Regions from separate parts of the Hydrogenovibrio marinus genome, predicted to be linked through region 2. Evidence: predicted binding sites of a transcription regulator. Region 2 holds the regulator's gene; the other holds the start of a gene.
The links. The regulator PhoB, encoded in region 2, activates phosphate uptake and scavenging genes when phosphate is short. The targets are predictions, from matches to a motif close to GNNTGTCATAAAACTGTCANAT.

Region 1 (10,065 bases), 880 kb from region 2:
CCAAATCAGTAAAAATGCAGATGCACATGCCACTCACAGTATCGGCTTGGCGAATCTCGACTTTGAAGATGCCAAGCAGAAACATCGTGCTTGGAACGTTAAGATTGAAAACCTGATGTCTGGTCTCGAGACGGACATCAACAAAGAAACCGCGCGTAGAAATGACCTGTGCGCTTTAGGAAAATGGTTGATGGGCGATGGCAAGAAATACGACTATATTCCTCAAATGCAGGATTTGATCGAAAATCACAACCAAATGCATATTGAAGTTGGTAAAACATTGGATGCATACGATATCGGCGACAAAGAAACTGCTGCCACACACAAAAACAAGGTTCAACAGATATCCAACCAAATCATTGCATTGCTCGATACCATTGAGGCGGAAGTAAAAAATGAATCTTCCAACCCAACAAAAAACACTCCTCTCTTGGCAGATGGAGAACAAGAGTACTAAAAAGAAAGAGGCCGTAATGGCCTCTTTTTTTGATTACAGTTCTTGTATTGATTGGATTAGAACTCAGTTCTCACCCCGCCATAAACAACGCGCCCACGTAGTGGTCCCCAGATGTGGCCGGTATCCCAAGTCTTAGTGCCTGTATTGTCATAATACAATGGTGAATCTCCTGTGCCGATCTGTGTATAGTCGAACAAGTTATTCACACCTGCATAGACCTTCCATTCCTTGCTAATGTCTTTCGAGACTTTCACATCCGCAGTGAAGTAAGCAGGAGACTTCGTGCCTTTGCTTTTGGTCATGGCGTTATCGTCGTAATGCTTGTCATAGGCTGCTGTTGGGTAGTCCGAATACTTACGAGAACCAATTCCCGTCAGCGTCAGGTTACCTTGCCAACCGTGTCCATCATAGTCTGCCATCAAGCGCAAGCGACTTTCTATCGGGATCACACTGAAGGTTTTTCGGTAGGTCTTGTCATACACGAAACCCTCCAATGATGAACCCAATGTCCAGTCATGCGTCAATTGGTAGCTGACATTGATATCCGCGTGCTGAACATGCCCTGTTCCATGCGTGGAAATCAGCGTCGGCACGGTATAGTTGTCGGAATCGATTGCCGCCAAATTACTCACTGCCGTCCAGGCATAACTAGTGCTCATAGTAGTTTTAGCGCCCGAGTAAGCTAATTCATAACGAGCAGATTGAGATTTCTCCAACTTATCGACCGCTACCTTGAAGCCATTGTCGAGAATACCATGCTCGGCTTCAAAGAACTGTAACGGTACGCGATACCCCATTCCTGCGGAAAAACGCGACGTCCAGTTAAAATTGTGGTCGTAACGAACATGCAGTCTCGGCACCACAATCGTATCGTTGAACTTACGGTTTTGCTCAAGGAAATTGACGTCTATCACATCCATACGTACCGCAGCGGCGACTTCCAATCGCTGGTTCGGTGTCCAGATATCTCTGACATAAAGCCCGTTGGATTTCTTGTCATAAGAATCGTTGGCAGGATAGGTTCCCCCCGTCGAAACCGATAACATCTTGTCGTGTTTGAAATCCGTCCCTACGGTGATAGCATGCTGCAAAGACGGATAATAGTCGGCACGAACATCGACATAGTAGATATTCTGATCAGCCTGATAAGTCGTACCTTCATAGATATCATCTGTGTTGGTTTTGACATAAGACCCTGTCAGATTGGTCGTCAATTGAGCATTAACGTCACGAGACCATGTTCCCGTGACTTCCTGCTTGGTCGTGACGACGTTTTCTACAAAGTCTCGTGCCGTGGTCGCACCACCTGCGGTATTGGGTCTATTATTAATGTTATCGCCAATAAATCCGGGACTGGTACCAACGGCTTGCGTTTTGGCATCAGACTCAGATTTGGCCAAAATACCAACCATCGGCCCGCCGAACATTTCAGAACGTTGATCCGCCAAACGTACTTCAAATCGGTCTTTATCCGCTTGATGCCAGATTTGCGCCACCACGCTATGATTGGTCAGCTTCGGTGATTCACTGACACCATTATTGTCACCGTCGTACTGGTCGATATTATCGGTTTGCGCACCGGTCATCATTTGCGTACGCTTGTCCTTACTGATCTTGGTTCCGACCACTTGGTATTTTTTGTAGCCATCCGTACCCAAAGACAAATCCAACGACAACTTATCGTCTTTTGGCGCAGCAGTCACTACATTGATGACACCACCAATAGCTTCCGGCGCAATCAAAGACGCCCCGGCACCCCGAGAGATTTCCACTGATGTCACGCCAGCCATCGGAATCGCGTCATATCCGTAAAACCCTTCCAAAATCGAACTATTGGGCACACCGTTAATCATCAAAGTGGTATGTTCTCCCTTCAGACCATTCAGAGAAACACGCTTGGCCCCACACACCGAGCACTCGGTTCGAACATCGACTCCCGGTTCATCCTTGATTGCCTGCTCTAGCGACCCCGCCTGTTTTTTCTCAATGGTTTTGGCGGAAATCACATCCGTATGCACAATTGAATCTTTCACCTGAACGGTGCGAGATTCATGTTTTTGATCATCCTTTTCACTGACCTTGATTTCACTCAATTGATCAGCAGCAGAACTATTAGACACCGGCGCCATCATCAAACTACTGACAGCAGCAACCAACAACTTCTTTTTAAAAACTGTTTTCATAAAAATTCCTATATCGGTTCATCGACTCTGCTCCACACAAAGCGGATAGATTTCCCTCCCTCGGAATCACTCAACGAGGCAAGGCAACACGGTTTTCTCACGTGACACGCAAGTGCTGCACACACGGCAAACACTAGACGAACACTTTCGTGTTACGACTCAACGCAAGAAAACAACAATAAAAAATTAAACCGACAGGAATGGTGGGGCACGCCCCCAAAAGGCAGGATAGGTTGTGGTGTAAACCTGTGAAACCGCTTCAGAGGCTTGAAGGGCGTAGACAGGTTTGAAAAGGTGTAACTCGACTTCATAGACATCATCACTGACTGGATGCGCCATGGCCTGATAGATTTCACACTGATCCGTATGATGATGGAAAGGGTGAACCTCATCATGAATCAGCCCCGCCGTTTTGGCGAACAAAAACAACGCCAACAGTACCGCAATGCGCGACACCATGCGACCGGAATGCCAAGCGGATTGAAGCGCTCGGCGTAGCGTTGAAAGTTTAATGAGTGACTGATTCATGTTTTCAATTTTAGCAAACCCGTCAACCCCTATTTGAAACTTTCAAAAAACTTTTATACCCCCAACCTGGCAGATTTTCAGACTGAAGGGCAGCTCTAATAACGCCAAATAAGTTATGGCAACGCCAAGTTTGTCAGATCAAGGCGTGAAGCTGCAGCAATGTCTAGACCTTGCAAAGGTTCACAACACAGAGCGGGCAAACTTGGCTAAGCCCCGCAGAATTTATTTGGCGTTATTAGAACTGCCCTTAAAACACGAAGTCATGCAAACGTCACTTCAAATCACTATAATCAAACGAAATTGAACGCAAAAAAGGAACCCTCATGCCGATTTCGCCACTTGCCGGAAAGCCAGCGCCAGATACGATTCTTGAAAACATCCCGAAACTGGTGTCCGACTATTACACCTTGGTTCCCGATGTAAATAACCCGGATCAGGTCGTGAGTTTTGGCACCTCCGGTCACCGAGGCTGCTCCAGTAAATGTACCTTTAACGAAACGCATATTGCTGCGGTGTCTCAGGCAATTGTTGAATACCGTACGGCGCAAGGCATCAATGGCCCGCTGTATATTGGTATGGACACCCATGCCCTATCCGAAGCGGCGCATGCCACCGCGATTGAAGTGTTTGCAGGCAACGGCGTTGATATCATCATCCAAGACAATGGGCGTTACACGCCAACCCCTGTGATCTCTCATGCGATCCTGACTTACAACCAAGGCAAAACCGATGGTTTGGCGGATGGCGTGATTATCACCCCGTCACACAATCCACCACAGGATGGCGGCTTCAAATACAACCCACCTAATGGTGGACCGGCGGATTCGGATGCGACCAATATCATTCAAGCCCGCGCAAATGAAATCATCCGTAACGGCATGGAAGAAGCTGACCTGATGGATTTGGCGGATGCTTTAGAGTCAGAATTTGTCACCAAGGCTGACTTGATTATGCCTTATGTCAAAGACCTTGATAAAGTCGTGAATATGCAGGCGATTAAAGACGCAGGCTTGAAGTTAGGCATTGACCCACTTGGTGGCGCAGCGATTCACTACTGGCAGCCAATTGCCGACTACTATGGATTGAATCTGGACATCGTTAACCACAAAGTCGACCCGACTTTCTCCTTCATGACCGTTGATAAAGATGGCAAAATTCGTATGGATTGTTCGTCTCCTTATGCCATGGCGAGCTTGATTCAACTCAAAGACAACTACGACATTGCTTTCGGTAATGACCCAGATGTCGATCGCCACGGGATTGTTACCCCATCGGCCGGACTAATGAACCCTAACCACTACCTTGCGGTGGCCATTCAATATCTTTGTACACATCGTCCAAATTGGTCGAATGATGTCAAAATCGGCAAGACCTTGGTCTCCAGCTCAATGATTGATCGAGTGGTGCAGTCGCTTGGTAAAAACCTATCGGAAGTGCCGGTTGGCTTCAAGTGGTTTGTAGATGGCTTGGTCTCCGGCGAATACGCCTTTGGTGGTGAAGAGTCCGCCGGCGCTTCTTTCTTGAGGCTGGATGGCACCACTTGGAGCACCGACAAAGACGGTATCATCATGAATTTATTGGCGGCGGAAATCACTGCCGTCACAGGTAAAGACCCGGGCGTGTTGTATCAGGAACTGACCCAACAATTCGGCAACCCAATCTACACCCGTATTGATGCGCCGGCAAATCGTGAAGAAAAAGCAATCTTGAGCAATCTGTCACCAGACATGGTCAAAGCAAGTCACTTGGCAGGCGAGGAAATCACGGCAAAACTCACCCATGCACCGGGCAACGGTGCCGCGATTGGCGGACTGAAAATCACTACCGAAAACGGTTGGTTTGCGGCGCGTCCGTCCGGTACTGAAGACATCTATAAGATTTATGCAGAAAGCTTTAAAAGCCAAGCACACCTAGAAGCCATCGTAGAAGAGGCACAAGCAATCGTCTCTGATGCGTTGAAATAAAAAATATAAGAAAGGAAAGCACAATGAAACAACATGGCAGACTTAACTACGTTGAATACCCAGCTTATGATTTAGAAGCTACCAAGACTTTTTTTCATGCGGTATTTGACTGGAAATTCACCGATTTCGGTATCGACTATTGTTCATTCACCAGCGAAGAAATCAACGGTGGGTTTTACCGTTCAAAACTGACCAGCACCCAAGCTGCAGGTGGTGCTTTGTTGATTTTTTACAGTGAAGATTTGGAAAAATCTCTCGCTAAAATCGAAAATAACGGTGCGCAAATCAATAAGCCTATCTTCTCTTTCCCGGGCGGTCGACGCTTCCACTTTATCGAACCCAGCGGCAATGAGTTTGCGGTTTGGACAGATAAATAACACAAGACTTATGATGAACAACTCAACTTCATGCCCTTTTGATAAGGGCGTGGCGGTTGTTGAAAATCTGCCAGGTTGGGGTGCTCTTCAAATGGGCTTTGCAAAGCAATCAGCCATTCATTCAGCATGACATAATCCCCTCTCTCAGCTTTTTCGATGATTTGTTGTGCAATGTAATTGCGCAAAACAATCGACGGATTCGCTTTTAGAATGCGTTCACGCCAAACCGACAAATCAACACCTTCCTGCTCGACTCGCACACTAAATTTATCGAACCATTGGCTGAAGCCAACGGGCAATTGCTCTGGGTGAATCAACTCAAACAATTCACTTTCTTTATCCGTTTGCCACTTTGCCAAACGGCGGAAGAACAGACTGTAATCCACCTGAAACTCGTCCATCAACACCAACAAATCACCAATCAATTCCTTGTCACCGTTTTGAACCGTTTCCAACCCCAGCTTCGCTATCATGTCTTCCAGATACGCGCGATTGTAAGTTTGTACAAAGTCTTCCATTGCCTGTTGAGCTTGCTCTTCAGTGAGTAATCCATCAAAACAGGTTGCCAATACTTTGCAATTCCACAAGGCAATTTGTGCTTGTTGGTTATAGGCATAACGGCCTTCATAATCGGAGTGGTTGCAAATGAAGTCGATTTTGAAATCATCAAAAAAGGCGAAGGGTCCGAAGTCGAAAGTCTCACCGATAATCGACATGTTGTCGGTGTTCATCACGCCATGATTGAAACCGACGGTTTGCCACTTTGCAAGCAGCTTCGCGGTTTTGATACACGCCTGATGCAACACGACCCAGGCTTTGTCTTCAAGGGAATCCTGCTGATGCTCTGGATAATGCTTTTGCACAACAAAGTTCAACAGGGTTTCCATATGTGCCGCTCCCTTCGATGCCGCAAACTGGAAATGCCCGAAACGGATATGGGTATGAGAAACACGAATCAAGGTAGCACGAGGTTCGACAATTTCGCGTTGCACCGGCTCGTCACTGGTGGCAATCCCTAATCCACGAGTGCTTGGAACACCAAGTCCATTCAAAGCTTCCGAAGCAAGATATTCACGAATAGTGGAGCGCAAAACGGCGCGACCATCACCTCGACGTGAGTAAGGCGTACGCCCGGCGCCTTTGAGATGAAAGTCCCATGCCTGACCACTGTTATCCCGCCATTGACCCAATAACAAACCTCGCCCGTCACCCAGATCGGGATTATAGACGCCGAATTGATGCCCGACATATTTCTGCGCCAACGGGTCACAGGACACTTGTTGCAAGTACCCGGAAAGGAGATCCAACAATTGCTCATCATTTAAGTCGCAATCTATTTGTGCCATCAGTGTATGGTTGACCGAGACCAGTTTTGCGTTTTCCATCGGCTCGGGTTGCACGTGCGAGAAATAGCTTTTGGGCAAATCCGTATAATCTTGTTCCAGTTTTGGAGCGTTCAATGTATCCATCTTCGTTTGGGGCATGCTACGATATTTCCATTTCAATACCCTACTAATTTACTCGGTTTTTAGGTAAACTTCATCCAGTTTCGGGAAAAATAATCCAATCCGCTTTCATTTCAGGAGCAAAAAATCATGTTACAAACAGGCGATAAGGCACCGGCATTTTCTAGCCAAAACCATCACGGGCAAACCGTTTCACTGAGCGATTTTCAAGGTAAGAACCTTGTGCTTTATTTCTACCCGAAAGACGACACACCGGGTTGTACCATTGAAGCGAACGAATTTACCGCATTGGCAAACGAATTTTCTGCGGCGAACACGGTGGTACTGGGTGTGAGCAAAGATGATTGTGCCAGCCATCAAGCGTTTATCGACAAATTTGACCTGACCATTGATTTGCTTGCCGATACTTCCGGTGAGCTTTGTGAAGCTTATGGCGTTTGGCAGTTGAAAGAGAAAAACGGCGTGTCAAAAATGGGTATTGTTCGCTCCACGTTCATCGCCGATGCGAACGGTAAGTTGGTGTCTGTGGAATATGGCGTTAACCCGGAAGGTCATGCACAAGCGGTGTTGGAAACAGTCAAAGGGCTGTAACCAGCTGCCATCACCCTCTTAATCCTCACCTCGCTTTCGCCGGATACTCTGTGGCACACAAGCCCGGCGAAATGCTTCATAATCTAGTCCAAAATAGTTCAATCATACAGTCAAGGTTTGCCCGTAGACTTTAAGCGACCAATGAGTAAACTGTCAAAATCACTCAAAAAGTCTAAGGGTTTTAGGAAAGTTGCGTTCAGGAATCATTAAGGTCTCTGCTGGAATGTTGTCGATGTTATCGATAGCTTGGCTGTCTGCATGCCAATTTTCTCCTGCAACTTCTGAAGCGCATGCTGCGGAACTTCCTGAAATCCATGCACCCGACGAACAAATGGAAAAGCACCTTGCCAGTCACCTGTGGCAACTCACCGCGTTTTTTGGACAAAACATCCCGACCACCGGCACCACCAACCTGAACTTTATGCCTCAGAATAAAAGCATTTCCGGTTCGGCAGGTTGCAATCGTTATTTCGGAAGTTATACTCTACACCAAGACAAGCTGAGCTTTTCTCAGCTCGGCTCAACCAAAATGATGTGTATGGATATGACGGAAGAAGATGCTTTTTTCAAGCGTATCGGGCAAGTTACCCGCTTCAAGTTGAATGACGATATTCTGACATTATTTGATAGAGATATGCCTGTCATGCAGTTTACTGCTCAGGCAAAATCAAACAGTCACTGACCAAGGACATCGCCATGTTTTCTTTAGCGAAACCTGTCTCGCTAATCGCTCTGACGCTGCTGGGTTTTACGCTCGCCTCGTGCCAAGCCAATCCAACCAAACTAGAAGAGCCAGAAGCCAAAACTCAGGCAAAAAACACGTTGTCCAGTCTGGATGAAAACAAGGGGGTCATTCAAGGCGTTGTCACCTACACCGAAAACCGCTTTCTGCTAGGCAACCAAACGCTTTTGGTCATGCTAGAAGATGTCAGTCGTCAGGACGCGCCTGCCGAGCTAATCTCCCAAGACAAACACGAAATCAAAGGGCAGATCCCGCTGACTTTTGCTATTCACTATGACAAACGAAAACTACAGATCGGTCATAGATACAATTTGAGAGCACAAATTCTAGACACTACCACCGGTGCAATCAATTGGTTATCTTCTCAGCCTTACCCTTATGTGCCGGGACTGACGCAAGACATCAATATCAAAGTACATTCTTTCGACTCGCAGGTTCGCAAAGCGTCTCAATTTCAGACCTTTATGTGCGGCAAAGAAAAGCTTACCGTGCTGTTAATCGGCAAAAAAATCAAACTCACTTTCCAAGGCCGTCAATGGATATTGCCACAGGTACAATCTGCTTCCGGCGCTAAATACCGAACGGGTTCCATTAGCTTTTGGATGAAAGGCGCCAACGCCATATTCATGGAAACCGGAAAGCCCGCCAAACGCTGCGCACTAGAACAATAAAGCCTCTCTAGATTTCACAAAACACACACATTCCCGTCATCTCCTTGTCACCTTTGTCCGTCAAAATTCGTCGGATAGCTAAAAAAGGTTAAGACACGAAGATATGATCGATATACGAAAAACGATTCTAGAAAAATCCCCTAACTTCGAGAAAAAACTCGGCGGCAAACAGCTGATTCGCTTCTTGGAAAAAATCACTCATCAAGACGAAATCAACCAGTTCATTTTGGAAAACCAACACCTGAAAGGTTTCGCCTTTTTGGATAAGTCGCTGGCGCATTTCAACTTCAGCTACCAGACGGACAATCGTTCTTTCAATCATATCCCTGCAGAAGGTCGCGTGATTATCATCTCCAATCACCCTATCGGTTCTTTGGATGGGCTGGCGTTGCTGAAACTGATTCGCTCAGTCAGACCGGATGTACGTATTGTCGCAAATGAATTGCTTAACCTGGTCACCCCTTTTCAATCGTTGTTCTTAGGCGTCGACAACATGTCGGAAAAAGCCAGCCACAAATCTCAATTCAAAGCCATGTTACAGGCATTGGAAAATGAAGAGGCATTGATTATCTTTCCGGCGGGTGAAGTCTCACGTATTCGTCCCAATGGCGTACGAGACGGTAAGTGGAAGTCCGGCTTCCTGAAACTGGCAGAAAAAACCGGTGCGCCTATTTTGCCAATTTATACCGATGCCCGTAACTCAGCACTGTTCTATGGTTTATCGACCATTTACAAGCCACTGGGTACCTTGATGCTAGTGAAGGAAATGTTCAATAAGAACGACCAAACCATCCACTTCCATGTCGGTGGTTTGATTCCTTGGAAGTCTATCAAAAACAGTCGATTTAACTACAAACAAGCGGCTCAACTGCTGAGAAAACATATTTATCGCCTCGATAACCAAAAGAAAGCGGCGAAAAAGCTGCCATTTGAAATTGAGGAAACCATCGCTCACCCCGTTGATCGTAAAAACCTGAAGAAGGCATTGAAAGATGGTCAACTTCTTGGGAAAACCGCTGACGGTAAAATCATCTACCTGTTTGACTACGATGCGGATTCCCCGGTCATTCGAGAAATTGGTCGTTT
Region 2 (10,065 bases):
AATGAAAAGGCTAGTGTCAACACACTTTTCACCATTCCACTTATTTTTGCAGCAGCCCTTCTCAGTTTTGCCCATGGCGCTAACGACGTCGCGAATGCAGTGGGCCCGCTTGCCGCTATTAATGATGCTATAGCCCACGACGGTGTCGCATCTACTGCCAACATTCCACTTTGGATTATGTTAATCGGCGCATTGGGTATCAGCTTAGGCTTGGCACTCTTTGGTCCTAAACTGATCAAAACCGTTGGTGAAGAAATCACCGACTTGGATCAAATGAGAGCCTTCTCTATTGCCATGTCAGCCGCAATTACAGTCATAGTCGCTTCTCAGTTAGGCTTACCGGTAAGCTCGACCCACATTGCTGTGGGTGGGATTTTCGGTGTTGGTTTCTTACGAGAATATCTGAAACGCAATCATGCAAAAACCATTCAAAAAATTCGTGAGCACTATCAAAGCTTAGGTCAAACAGATGTAGATCAATTTATTAAGCAATTTTCCAGTGCCAGCTTGATTCAGAAGAAACACATGTTAGCAGAGCTTAAGCAACATAAAGCCTCGGTGGAGCTTACGAAAAAAGAACGTAAGTCACTGAACAAGGTTTATCAAAAAGAATTGGTTAAGCGCTCTGCATTCTTGAAAATCGTCGCCGCTTGGCTGATTACCGTACCGGCTTCTGCATTCCTTGCAGCACTTATTTATTTTACGATTCGCGGCATTATGGTGCCGTAATACTGGAGCGAGAGGAAGTTAAACTTCCTCTGCTTTCTCATCCGCTTTCAAATCCAATGGGAAACGACAGGTAAACTTCGAGCCAACACGTATCTGACTTTGAATAGTTAACACTGCCTGATGTCTTTCAAGAATGTGCTTTACGATTGCTAGGCCAAGACCTGTGCCACCAGTATCTCTAGACCTTGCTGTATCAACACGATAGAAACGTTCAGTCACTCTAGGAATGTGTTCTTGAGCAATGCCGATACCTGTATCCTCTACCTCAAAGAAAATACCTTTTTGTGTTTGATACCAGCGAACCGTTATGCGACCGTTTTCAGGCGTGTAGCGCACGGCATTGGAAATAAGGTTTGTGAACACACTGGTTAGCGGCATCAGATAGCCCACTATTTTTAAACCCTCTTCGACTTCAAATGTAAACTGATGCTTGTCCGCACTGATCAGCCCTGCATTTTGCTGCAACCCTCCCAGAATGGCTGGCACATCCACCACCTGTCTGTCTTCTGTCAACGTCTCGGATTCCATTGCAGACAAAGTCAACAGATCATTGATAATAGACTGCATTCTTAAAGATTGCTTATGCATCTGTTCTAAAGGTTTCTGCCAAGTCACATCCTGCGTCGGCATATCAATCATCATTTCGAGATAGCCATTAAATACAGTCAAAGGTGTTCTCAATTCATGCGAAGCATTGGCAATAAAGTCTTTACGAATCTGCGCCAGATTGTATAACTCATGGATGTCTTTGATGACAATCAAACGGTGATGCTGATAGTACTCAAAAACTGACACACTCAAGACACGCTTCATCCCTTTAAATGAAGGCAAAATAAGCGGCTTTGAATAATCTTCATTTTTAAGATAAGCTATAAATTCCGGCACCCTGACCAAGGGCTCCAAAGAACGGGTAACGTCTGAATGTCTCAAGTGTAATAAACGCTTTGCAGCTGCATTAAACCACTCGATTTTGCCATTGGGATCAATGGAGACAATGGCATCAGGGATTGACATCGACGCCGCTTGCAATTGCTGATACTTATTTGCCTGCAGCTCTGCTAACTTTTCCAGCGAACGCTGTTTTCTCGAAACCAGGTAGCCTATTTCAGACCAAAAACCTGACCCTGGTGGATAAGGTGCTTTTGAGCTTCCTTTTATCCAGAGCTCAAACTTTCTTAAACTATAGAAATGACGTGCCAGATAAAAAACCAGATAGCCTGCAACGGCAATCTCATAATCTTCAATCAGCCAACCAATGAAAAGTGCCCCCCAAAGGGTTGCAATTGTCCAGGTGAGTTCTCTTGATACACTTTCGGTCAATGTGACAAACCTACTTGCGATTATTCTGTAGAAAAACGATAACCTGCACCCCTAACGGTTTGGATAACGTTAGCAGCACCAACAGGCTCTAAGATTTTTCTAAGGCGTCTAATGTGAACATCCACCGTTCTTTCTTCAACGATAATGCTTTCACCCCAGACATGATCTAATAATTGTGAACGAGTATAGACACGATTCGAATGTGTCATAAAGAAGTGCATCAACTTAAATTCAGTAGGACCAAGCTTCACCTCCTCACCATCGACTGTGAAACGATAACTGCTTAAATCTAACTGTAGCGTGCCTGCTTTAATAACTTCAGAAGAATGCTTGTCCGGCATGTGACGTCTAAGCAATGCATGACACCTTGCCACTAACGCACGCGGAGAGAAAGGCTTAACGACGTAGTCATCAGCCCCGGCTTCAAAGCCTTTTACTTGATCGTTTTCTTCACCTTTTGCCGTCAACATCAATATCGGAGTATGACCGACTTGATCATGTTGACGAATTCTTTGCGCTAAAGAAACACCCGATGTACCAGGAAGCATCCAGTCTAGAATAATACAATCAGGCTTGTGTTCTAAAAGTAAGTTCCAGCCTTGTTCGGCATTCGGCGCTTCTATAACGTTAAAATCGGCTGCTGATAAAGTGAAGTTCAGCATATCTCGGATTGCGGCTTCATCTTCAACAACCAACACGGTATGGCGATCTGACATCTTGTCTTAACCCTCGTGATCAAATGAATTGATAAAGGCTACTAGGCTTGCTTTATCCAATTCTCTCACGTCCTTACCTTTAATCAAGTAAATAATACTTTCACCGATATTGCGTGCGTGATCTGAAATACGTTCTACCGCACGAAGCGTAATTAAAATTTCTGCAAGACATGCTGCATTTTCAGGTGATGTCTTGAACCCATCAATAACGTCTTTGTACGCATCTTTGTAGATATTATCAACACTTTCTTCTTCTTGAATTAACTTCAAAGAAGCTTCTGTTGTAACGCGCGCAAAACCATCCAGTGCATCGTGCAACATATTGATGGAACGGTTAGACATATCAATCAACGGAATGTAACCCGGCAAAATCGCACAATTATCAACTTGTTCATTTGCAAAAGTTAGCACCATTTTGGCAATTTTAACGATTTCATCACCGATACGCTCCAAGTCAATCGCGATACGAATCGTCGCGATAATCAGTCTTAAGTCAGATGCTGTAGGATGCTGTCTTGCCAAGACTTTTGCACAAAGCTTATCAATCACCATTTCCGCATTATTGACAGCTCTGTCCAACAAAATAACTTCTTGTGCACGATTAACATTGCTCTCAGTCAAAGCCATCATCACCCCTTCGAACTGGCTCTCGACCAAACCACCCATTTCCAAGATATGGTTAAACAAATCTTCTAGGTTGCGATTCAACTCACCCGAAATGTGTGATGTAAATTCTCTTTTGTCCATCTACCTTTCCTCTTAAAATTCTAAAACCTGCCTGCCTATCCAGAACACCCGCAAACAAAGCAATGGCTTGATGTTTGCACTTACTCCAAAAACTTGATAGCACTCCGGCTTTACACCCTGTTCTGACAGGCTACGTAGCGCACATATAGTTTTTTCTTTATGCACAAAGCAGGTCTTATCGAAGTAATGTAAACTTAGGTTTCGTATTTTTCAAATAAAACTTCTTTGCTCTATGTAGATTCTTGTCTGAATAGACGCGATTTGACAGCAAAAAATGCCATGATTTCGTAAAATATGAACCCACTCGTTCACTTGGAAACCAATACGCAAAAAATATACGTAAAAACACGAAACCCTTAACCTATGAGTTACGCCAAGAAATATAGCTTACGGAAATGACAAGTAGGTTAAACTTTCAAGGTAAACTTGACAGTTTTATTACGCCCCAAAAAAGAATTTTATTTGCACCATTTTGATGCATTGTAAGCTTTTTTCATTATCACCTCGCATCATCAAAGAACATCCTTTTTTCTTACATTTCATACACTTATGTTATTCAAAAAAATAATTGGAATTTTGGCACAGTTCAAGCTATCATTTTGCCTGTTTAAATCTATAAAAACAGCGCTGTTTTTGCGCTCTTAACACAACGATAAGGACACAGCATGTCACAAGAAATCTTTGACCTAATGAAAGACAACGACGTTAAGTGGGTTGATCTTCGATTCACTGACACCCATGGTAAAGAGCAACACGTTACGATTCCAGCATCAAAAGTTGACGAAGACTTTTTTGCCGATGGTGAAACATTTGACGGTTCTTCCATCCAGGGGTGGAAAGGCATTAACGATTCAGACATGCTATTGATGCCGCAAACAGACGGTTTCTTCATGGATCCATTCACAAACGATCCAACACTTATCATTCGTTGTATGATCGTTGAACCAGCAACCATGGAATCTTATGAAAAAGATCCTCGTGGTATCGCTAAGAAAGCAGAATCTTACCTAAAATCAACTGGTGTTGCTGATGCTGCGTTCTTCGGTCCAGAACCTGAATTCTTTATTTTCGACGATGTTCGCTGGGGCGCGGACATGTCTGGTAGCTTCGTTAAAATCGATGGTAATGAAGCCGCTTGGAACACGGAAAAAGTTTATGAAGGCGGTAACATGGGTCATCGCCCTAAAGTTAAAGGTGGTTACTTCCCAGTTCCTCCAGTTGACCAACTTCATGAAGTACGTGCTGACATCTGCGCAATGGCAGAAGCAATGGGCCTTAAACTAGAAGCTCACCACCATGAAGTAGCAAACGGGGGTCAATGTGAGCTAGCGGTTGCAGGTAACACTTTGACTGCAAAAGCTGATGAAGTTCAAATTTTGAAATATGCAGTACATAACACATGCCAAGCGCTAGGTAAAACAGCGACTTTCATGCCTAAGCCAATCGTTGGTGATAACGGTTCTGGTATGCATATCAACATGTCTTTGTCTAAAGATGGTAAAAACATCTTCGCTGGTGACGTTTACTCAGGTCTTTCTCAAGAAGCAATCTGGTACATTGGTGGCTTGATGAAGCATGCTCGTGCATTGAACGCTTTCACTAACCCTGGTACAAACTCTTACAAGCGTTTGGTTCCTGGTTTCGAAGCGCCAATTCTACTGGCATACTCTGGCAAAAACCGTTCTGCTTCTATCCGTATTCCATACGCACCTTCTGAGCGTTCACGTCGTGTTGAGCTACGTTTCCCAGATCCTACTGCAAACCCATACTTGGCGTTCGCAGCTTCAATGATGGCTGGTCTAGACGGAATTCTTAACAAGATCGATCCAGGCGAGCCTGCAGAGAAAGATCTATATGATCTTCCTCCAGAAGAAGAAGCAACTTACAAAACAGTTTGTGCATCTCTAGACGAAGCTTTGTCTGAATTGGATAAAGACCGTGACTTCTTGAAAGCAGGTGGTGTATTCACTGATGATGCAATCGATTCTTACATCGCATTGAAAATGGAAGAAGTTACTCGCTTCCGTGCAACAACTCACCCAATCGAATTCGATATGTACTATTCAAGCTAATCGACATTCGACTGCTAAAAAACCCGCCTCGTGCGGGTTTTTTTATACCTGAAACCCAAGTAACGTTTTAAAAACGCTGAATGCATTATGAAAATACAACAACAAGGCTTCTGCCATACTGAAATATCCACTAAACTGGGCAACAAAATAAAATCAGACAAGGACAATCAATGTTAAAAAGTTTTTTCTGGCGCAAGGAATGGGCTCTATGGGCTTGGGGAGGTATATTCCTGTTGGTTTCTGTCACGTGGCTTCAAGTCTATCTGACAGTACTTCTGAACTCTTGGTATGGTAAGTTTTACGACATCCTACAGAAAGCCAATGACATCCAAGCTTTTTGGCACAGCATGATTGAATTCACCTACATCGCTATCCCATACATTTTTATCGCCATGTTCGCCTTTTACTTTGCACAGCACTACTCTTTCCGCTGGCGTCAAGCAATTACCTTTCACTACCTGCCACATTGGGAAAACTCTCCACACACTATAGAAGGGGCTTCACAGCGTATCCAACAAGACACTTATGAGTTTGCAAAGAGCCTGGAAAGTTTAGGGCTGGGCATGTTTCGAGCTGCCCTAACACTAATCGCCTTCATTCCAATTCTCTGGACACTCTCTAGCAAAGTGACTTTACCTTATTTAGACCATATTGAAGGCTCACTGGTATGGATTGCTTTAATCACATCCATTGGTGGAATACTAATTTCCTATGTCGTGGGGATTAAGCTTCCAGGCCTGGAGTATAACAACCAACGTGTTGAAGCCGCCTACCGGAAGCAACTTGTTTACTCTGAGGATGACAAAGCTTTTGCAAACATTCCTTCCTTGACAGAACTCTTCACCGGACTTAGAACAAACTATTTCCGCATGTTCAACCACTACTCCTACTTTACACTTTGGAGTACGCTTTATAGCCAAGTGATGATTATTCTGCCTTATTTATTGATGGCACCCTCACTCTTTACCGGCGTAATCTCTTTAGGGATTGTTACTCAAACCGGGAATGCATTCGGAAAAGTAAATGACAGCTTCTCCTACTTGATTGACAGATGGACAGATATCACCAAATTCATCTCAGTGGTGAAACGTTTGAACGAGTTTGAAAAACACCTGATACATGGTATTGAACCGAATCACCCTAACCTGGTTACCACACCAAAAGATTATTCTGTTTAAACGAACCATATTTGATCCAATAAAAAAGCCCCGAGATTGTTTCCAACTTCGGGGCTTTTTCATTCATCCCAGCAAAATCTACCAGGTTGGGGGAAGTGTCACACCATTAGTGAGAACTATGATTAGGATCCCATCCTTCCAGCACATACTCCGCCCCACAATATGGACACTTTGATTTACCGGTTTCTTCAATCGGCAGCATGATTTTCGGGTGAGAGTTCCATTGCTCCTGTCCTTTCATCGGACAAGTTAAAGGAACATCATCATAGGTTATTTTTACAACAGTTTGATTCGACATATCTTCTCTCTTAAAACGTAAATCTTAAGCGACTGGCGTTAACCAATCCATGTGTTTGGCAGAACGGCCATGCACAACATCAAAATATTTCGTTTGCAACAACTCAGTTACCGGTCCTCTAGAGCCTGAACCGATTTGACGGTTATCCAGCTCACGAATCGGTGTTACTTCAGCCGCAGTACCAGTAAAGAAAGCTTCGTCTGCGATATAAACTTCATCACGAGTAATACGTTTTTCGCGAACTTCAAACCCTTCTTCTTTCGCCATTTGAATGATGGTTTTACGAGTAATACCATCTAGCGCTGCCGTCAATTCAGGCGTGTAAAGCACACCATCCTTCACCATAAAGAAGTTCTCACCAGAACCTTCCGATACATAACCTTCTGTATCCAACAATAACGCTTCATCACAGCCGTGACTAATGGCTTCTTGCAATGCCAACATGGAGTTCATATAGGCACCGTTTGATTTCGCTTTGGTCATCGTGACGTTAACATGGTGACGCGTGAAAGAAGAAGTCGCGATTTTAATACCGCGTTGAAGATTCTCTTCACCCATGTAAGCGCCCCATTCCCATGCGGCGACAATAATGTGTGTTTTCAGATTATCTGCACGTAACCCCATCCCTTCTGATCCGTAAAAAACCATCGGACGAATGTAGGCGGATTTCAAATTGTTTTCGCGAACCGCTGCACGTTGCGCTTCATTGATTTCTTCTTTGGAGAAAGGCATCGGCATATTCATGATTTTTGCCGAATTGAACAAACGGTCAGTATGCGCTTCTAGACGAAAAATCGAAGTTCCTTGCTCTGCTTCATACGCACGAACCCCCTCAAAAACACCCATTCCGTAGTGTAATGTGTGGGTTAACACATGAGTCTTGGCTTCACGCCAGTCCACCATCTCACCATCAAACCAAATCAGGCCATCACGGTCACTCATTGTACGCATTGCAACATCCTTCGTTAATTATGATTTAATTATTACCTTAAACGAATCATTTTATCCCAATCGTCGCGTTTTATAAAATGAAAAGATGACAATTCATTGACTAAATAACCGCGTTTTTGCTTGAAATTCATTTTTTTATCGCTAAAATCATTACTTTGATTCCTAATCAAAAAATGCCACTTTCATGAAGAAAGCAATCCCAAGCCCGTCTTGCGATTGCTTTTTTGTTTTATGGCACAGCGATAAACAAAGCAGTAATTTAAACGTACCTTAAAAATAAAGAGATATTAGAACTGAGTATGACAACACCTTCTGAAGCGATTATGAACACCTATTCTCGGCTACCGGTTATGTTTGTGTCCGGTTCAGGTGCCGTACTCAAAGACAACCATAATAACGAATATCTTGATGCCGTCAGCGGTATTGCCGTGTGTAGTCTTGGACACGCACACCCTGCTATTGCCGAAGCCATTTGCAATCAAGCAAATCAGTTGATTCACACCTCCAACTTATATCAAGTTGAAAAACAGATGCAGCTGGCAGAAAAACTGATAGCTTTATCCAATATGGATCGCGTTTTCTTCAGCAATTCAGGTGCTGAAGCCAATGAAGCAGCGTTGAAAATTGCTCGTAAATTTGGCCATCAAAAAGGCATTGAACGCGCAAAAGTCATCGTTATGGAAAATAGCTTCCACGGCAGAACACTTGCCACCCTTTCCGCCACAGGCAACGAAAAAGTTCACGACGGTTTTTACCCTCTAGTTGAAGGATTCGTTCGTGTACCTTATGACAATGTTGGTGCAATTGAAGCACTTAGCAATGACCCGGACATTGTCGCTATTCTAGTAGAACCTGTTCAAGGCGAAGGCGGGGTACACGTTCCAAAAGACGGCTACCTAAAAGCACTGAAAACACTTTGCGAGCAAAACGACTGGTTACTTATGCTGGATGAAATTCAGACGGGTATCGGCAGAACCGGAAAATGGTTTGCCCACCAGCACGAAGGTATTGTTCCAGATGTCATGACCCTTGCCAAAGCACTAGGAAACGGTATGCCGATTGGCGCCTGCTTAGCAAAAGGTAAAGCTGCTGAAGTGTTTGCGCCTGGTAACCACGGTACAACTTTCGGGGGCAACCCGCTTGCCTGCGCGACAGGAATTGCCACCCTACACATCATGGAAACACACAACTTTATCGAACATGTGAACACCAAAGGCCAAATGATTGTCGAACGCTTTAAAGAAGCATTGAAAGATATTGCTCACGTTGTCGACATTCGTGGAAAAGGATTTATGATTGGCATCCAACTAGACCATCCATGCGGTGATTTAGTGCAAAAAGCTTTGGAACAAAACCTACTCATCAATGTCACTCGTGGCGACACCATTCGCCTGCTACCGCCATTTGTTATCCAAAACCAGCAAATAGATGAAATGATTGAAAAAGTAGTCAACCTGGTAAAAAACCACCAGGCTCAATAAAAATTAAACTAACCGATTAGGATTATGAGACATTTTTTAACACTAAAAGACTTCACTACAAGTGAGTTGCAATCGCTTTTGGTTCGTGCAACAGAACTGAAAGCCATGCAGAAAGCTGGTGAAATCTACGAACCTTTAAAAAACCAAACGCTGGCAATGATTTTTGAAAAATCATCGACGCGTACACGCCTCTCTTTCGAAATCGGCATGACCCAACTTGGTGGACACGCTCTATTCATGTCTCCTGAAGCAACGCAACTTGGTCGTGGCGAACCGATTGAAGACAGCGCAAAAGTCATCTCCAGCATGGCGGATGGCATCATGATCCGTACCTTCGGGCACGACATCGTGGAAACCTTTGCAGAACACTCTTCTGTGCCGGTTATCAATGCATTAACCGATGATTTCCATCCTTGCCAACTTTTGGCTGATATGCAAACCTACTACGAACACCGTGGTTCAATTAAAGACAAAACGGTTCTTTGGGTGGGCGATGGCAACAATATGTGTCACTCCTATATCAATGCTGCCGCTCAGTATGGCTTCAAATTACGTATTGCAGCGCCTGAAGGC

Region 1: a site for PhoB is predicted at 3,424-3,445, ahead of pgm (phosphoglucomutase (alpha-D-glucose-1,6-bisphosphate-dependent)). Genes of this name have one in related genera too.

The regions. Positions count from the first base shown of each region.
Region 1 covers NZ_AP020335.1:2,346,421-2,356,485, forward strand. Annotated here, with positions in the region: gene HVMH_RS11095 (methyl-accepting chemotaxis protein) at 1-457, shown strand, start outside; gene HVMH_RS11100 (TonB-dependent receptor plug domain-containing protein) at 514-2,640, opposite strand; gene HVMH_RS11105 (DUF2607 family protein) at 2,827-3,168, opposite strand; gene pgm (phosphoglucomutase (alpha-D-glucose-1,6-bisphosphate-dependent)) at 3,492-5,132, shown strand; gene HVMH_RS11115 (VOC family protein) at 5,156-5,509, shown strand; gene HVMH_RS11120 (protein adenylyltransferase SelO) at 5,518-6,993, opposite strand; gene HVMH_RS11125 (peroxiredoxin) at 7,105-7,566, shown strand; gene HVMH_RS11130 (META domain-containing protein) at 7,757-8,248, shown strand; gene HVMH_RS11135 (YbaY family lipoprotein) at 8,263-8,979, shown strand; gene HVMH_RS11140 (lysophospholipid acyltransferase family protein) at 9,083-10,065, shown strand, end outside.
Region 2 covers NZ_AP020335.1:739,535-749,599, reverse strand. Annotated here, with positions in the region: gene HVMH_RS03425 (inorganic phosphate transporter) at 1-729, shown strand, start outside; gene phoR (phosphate regulon sensor histidine kinase PhoR) at 748-2,049, opposite strand; gene phoB (phosphate regulon transcriptional regulator PhoB) at 2,070-2,765, opposite strand; gene phoU (phosphate signaling complex protein PhoU) at 2,772-3,512, opposite strand; gene glnA (type I glutamate--ammonia ligase) at 4,178-5,584, shown strand; gene HVMH_RS03400 (putative transporter) at 5,755-6,762, shown strand; gene HVMH_RS03395 (zinc-finger domain-containing protein) at 6,869-7,060, opposite strand; gene HVMH_RS03390 (branched-chain amino acid transaminase) at 7,085-8,011, opposite strand; gene HVMH_RS03385 (acetylornithine transaminase) at 8,311-9,492, shown strand; gene argF (ornithine carbamoyltransferase) at 9,517-10,065, shown strand, end outside.